One region of the Rhodococcus sp. FW305-130 genome, then DNA from elsewhere that is predicted to be linked to it. Evidence: riboswitches for the same ligand, from Rfam matches in the RefSeq annotation. Region 1 holds a riboswitch; the other holds the start of a gene.
What was found. A riboswitch is a leader RNA that binds a small molecule or an ion and turns the genes downstream of it on or off. The one in region 1 is predicted to bind S-adenosylmethionine.

Region 1 (2,175 bases):
CGTAGTACTGACCGATCGAGAGCAACGTCGTGAGGATGATGTACCAGATCGTGGCGACCATCAGCAGGGGCACGACTCGTCCGTTGCGGCCGAAGATGACCTGCACCTGGTAGAACAGTTCGGCGATTGCCATGGTGGAGACGATCGACGTTCCCTTGAAGAGTCCGATGACCTCGTTGGCGGCGTTGGGGAGAATCGCTCGCATTGCCTGCGGGAGAACGATCTTGAAGAACTGGCGACTGCGCGGAATACCGAGCGAGTGAGCAGCTTCGATCTGGCCGTGATCCACCGAAATGATTCCGGAGCGGATGATCTCGGCCGAGTATGCAGCCTGGTGCAGCGCCAAACCGATGACCGCCGCGGTGAATCCGCCGATCACACCGCTGACCTGGAAGGTGAAGAACTCGGGCCCGAAAGGTATTCCGAGAGAAAGCGTCTGGTACAGGTATGTGATGTTGAACCAGAAGAGCAGCTGCACGATGAGTGGAATCGAGCGGAAGGCCCAGATGTAGGTCCAAGCGATCACCTGCAGGACCGGGTTTTTCGACAACCGACCGAGTGCCAGGAAAACACCGAGACCGAATCCGAGGATCGTCCCCCACAGCGTCAGTTTGATCGTCATCCACAGCGCGGCGAGCACTGATTTCGCGGTGAAGTACTGCGCGAAGGTCGGCCAGTCCCAGCCGGGGTTGACGACGAGTCCGTGGATGAACTGAGCAAGCAGTACCAGCACGACCGCACTGATCACCCAGCGCAGCGGGTGCCAGGTGCGAGCAACGACAAGCTCCGAGTCCGGAAGTTGCGGCTCGGACACCGACTTTTCGGGGCGGACATCGGTGGGCGCGCTCACGGCGCGCTACCTGACGGAGTGGACATGACGAATAGACCTTTCGGGGAATGGGAACGCAGCTGTGGTCTCGAGTTGGTGAGCTCGAGTTGCGAAGACGACGGTTCGGTCAGCGACAGTGACACGAAGCGGTGCGGCACAGATCGATATGGCGGCGCCTGTGCGGAGCGTGCGAAGTGGAACCCATGTGATGCCTTCCATCGGTCCTGGCGGTAGCACCCGCTCCCGATCACTCGGGGGGTTGCTGCGACGTCGACGAGCCAGGTCTCTCGGTCGCTCTGGATGGTGAGCAAAGACTAGACCCGAAATGTCTAGTCGTCAAATGTTGTATTTCCCTGCACTGCAAGGGAAATGAAAGATCAACCAGGTTGAAATCGCACTGATTCCAACGGTGTCCGAAGCCGCGTTTGACGTGTTCAATGGAGTGTTCGAACGAAGACCGGGACCGCCGTCTGGACCGACTTTTCCTCTGCCGTACCGTCTGCGGAGTGAGTGGACTCGACGCTTTCTTCATATTGCTGGCCGGCATCGGTGCGGGCGCGATCAACGCCGTGGTCGGCAGTGGAACGCTGATCACGTTCCCGACGCTGGTCGCCTTCGGCATGCCGCCCGTGACCGCGACCATGTCCAACGCGGTCGGGCTCGTCGCCGGCGGAGTTTCCGGCACCTGGGGCTACCGACGCGAGCTGTCCGGACAGTGGGATCGACTGAAGTGGCAGATTCCGGCGTCACTCGCCGGGGCACTACTCGGTTCCTGGTTGCTCATGCATCTACCCGAGAAACTGTTCGAAACCATCGTTCCGGTGCTGTTGGTCCTCGCCCTCGCGCTCGTCCTCCTCCAACCACGCATCCAGGCGTGGGCCAAGAAGCGTTCAACCGAAGAAACGACGCTGTCCACCAAGAGGCTGATGCTCCTGACCGCCGGCACCTTTGCGGTCGGCATCTACGGCGGATACTTCACTGCCGCGCAGGGCATCCTTCTCATCGGTGTGATGGGTGCCATCCTCCCGGAAACCCTCCAACGCATGAACGGCGCGAAGAACCTGCTCTCACTGCTCGTCAACATCGTTGCAGCGGGGATGTACATCACTCTGGCGTTCGATCAGATCAATTGGGCAGCAGCCGGTTTGATCGCTGTCGGCTCGCTCGGCGGTGGCGTCCTGGGCGCCCGCTACGGACGGCGCCTGTCCCCCACTGCATTGCGCTACACGATTGTCGTCGTCGGCCTGATCGGGCTGTGGCGCCTTCTCGCTTGATCGCCCACATCGGGCGGCACCCGCACATACTGGAGTCATGACCAGTACAGAAGATCAGACCGGTTGGACCTA
Region 2 (2,175 bases), on a different contig from region 1:
GACGTGGTGAAGTTGTACTGCCCCTGGACGACGCCGCCCTCTTCGGGGAAGTTGACCAGTTCGTGCTCGATCGGTGCGCTGCCGTCCTCAGGCGTGTAGGTGATCATCACCTTGCCGGGGCCGGGGACCTTGAAGTCTGTGGCGCGGTACTGGTCGCCGAATGCGTGACGGCCGATGATGATCGGCTTGGTCCAGCCCGGAACGAGTCGCGGAACGTTGGAGATGATGATCGGTGCGCGGAAGATCGTGCCGCCGAGAATGTTGCGGATCGTTCCGTTCGGGGAACGCCACATCTTCTTGAGACCGAATTCCTCGACACGTGCCTCGTCCGGCGTAATCGTGGCGCATTTGACGCCGACGCCGTGCTTCTGGATCGCGTGCGCTGCGTCGATGGTGACCTGGTCGTCGGTCTCGTCGCGGTACTCGATACCGAGGTCGTAGTACTCGAGGTTCACATCGAGATACGGATGGATCAACTTGTCTTTGATGAACTGCCAGATAATGCGCGTCATCTCATCGCCGTCGAGTTCGACGACGGTGCCCTCAACCTTGATTTTGGACATGGGTGCTTCGCGTCCTCCTAGGAAGTTTCCCTGGTTACACGGTTGCGGTCACACTTTGTGAGTGGGTCCGCGAACGGTTCGATTATCAAACCTAGACGGTGTGGACTGATCTCGGGAGATGAGTCCCAAACAAGACAAGCGTACTGCTAACCCGTGAGGCCGCAACCGGCAGGTCCACCCATCGGTCTCTACTCGCGAGTAACTTTTGCCTGCTAGTGGGCTGCGTCGCTCTGTCTCGCGTGCGGTTGCGGCTCACAATTCGCCCCGCGTCAGGACTGCGCTCACTTCCCGGTAGAATCCGACTTGGTCATGAGTGCCAGCGTCAAGCCCCGGCTCGCTGGACGGCAACCCTCCAACCGCGGTGGGGTGCCCCGGGTGATGACCAGGTTTCCCGACGTGGATCTGCTCACGCAGTTCCACCGCAATTCGGGTGACAAGCGCGGGTCCGACAGGGACGGACCCCAGACCGGGCCGAGCCCCACGGAGGTAACTCAGTATGTGTCGCACTTGTAGATAGACCCCAGCACGGGGCGGCGATCCTTCGCCCCCGTCCGACATCTATCCGTCAGACCACTGGAGTGAACAAATCATGACCGACAACACAGCCGACGGCGCAGCAACTTCTGATCCGACCGCGAACTGGTCGTTCGAGACCAAGCAGGTGCACGCCGGGCAGACAGCGGACACCGCCACCAATGCGCGCGCTCTGCCGATCTACCAGACCACCAGCTACGTTTTCGACAGCACCGATCACGCTGCGGCACTGTTCGGCCTCGCCGAGCCTGGCAACATCTACACGCGGATCATGAATCCCACACAGGACGCCGTCGAGCAGCGCATCGCCGCCCTCGAAGGCGGAGTCGCCGCACTCCTCCTCTCCTCGGGTCAGGCTGCCGAAACCATCGCGATCCTCAACATTGCCGAAGCCGGCGACCACATCGTCTCGAGCCCGTACCTGTACGGCGGCACGTACAACCTCTTGCATTACACCCTTCGCAAGCTGGGCATCGAAGTCACCTTCGTCGAGGATCCCGACGATCTCGAGCAGTGGCGCGAAGCCATTCGCCCGAACACGAAGGCGTTCTACGGCGAGACGATCGCTAATCCCAAGAACCACATCCTCGACCTCCCCGGCATCTCGTCGCTGGCCCACGAGAACGGTCTTCCGTTGATCGTGGACAACACAGTCGCGACGCCGTACCTGCTCCGCCCACTCGAACACGGCGCCGACATCGTCGTTCACTCGGCCACCAAATACCTTGGCGGACACGGCACCGCGATCGCCGGCGTGATCGTCGACGGCGGCACCTTCGATTGGACGCAGGGTCGCCACACGAACTTCACGACGCCTGATCCCAGCTACCACGGCGTCACCTTCGCAGACCTCGGCGCGCCGGCGTTTGCACTCAAGGCGCGCGTCCAACTGCTGCGCGATCTCGGCTCCGCCGTGGCGCCGTTCAACGCGTTCCTCATCGCGCAGGGCATCGAAACCTTGAGCCTGCGCATCGAGCGTCACGTGTCCAATGCACAGAAGGTCGCCGAATTCCTCGACGGCCACGGCGAGGTGGCCTCCGTTTCCTACGCGGGACTCCCCTCCTCGCCATGGTTCGAA

Region 2: linked by a shared signal. The riboswitch ahead of AC3WQS_RS06810 (bifunctional o-acetylhomoserine/o-acetylserine sulfhydrylase) and the one ahead of AC3WQS_RS26650 (amino acid ABC transporter permease) in region 1 are both predicted to bind S-adenosylmethionine.

Annotation. Positions count from the first base shown of each region.
Region 1 covers NZ_JBYTAP010000009.1:261,836-264,010, reverse strand. Annotated here, with positions in the region: gene AC3WQS_RS26650 (amino acid ABC transporter permease) at 1-850, opposite strand, end outside; SAM riboswitch class I at 1,042-1,136, opposite strand; gene AC3WQS_RS26645 (sulfite exporter TauE/SafE family protein) at 1,336-2,103, shown strand; gene AC3WQS_RS26640 (HAD-IIA family hydrolase) at 2,141-2,175, shown strand, end outside.
Region 2 covers NZ_JBYTAP010000002.1:150,849-153,023, reverse strand. Annotated here, with positions in the region: gene AC3WQS_RS06815 (NADP-dependent isocitrate dehydrogenase) at 1-563, opposite strand, end outside; SAM riboswitch class IV at 869-1,009, shown strand; gene AC3WQS_RS06810 (bifunctional o-acetylhomoserine/o-acetylserine sulfhydrylase) at 1,153-2,175, shown strand, end outside.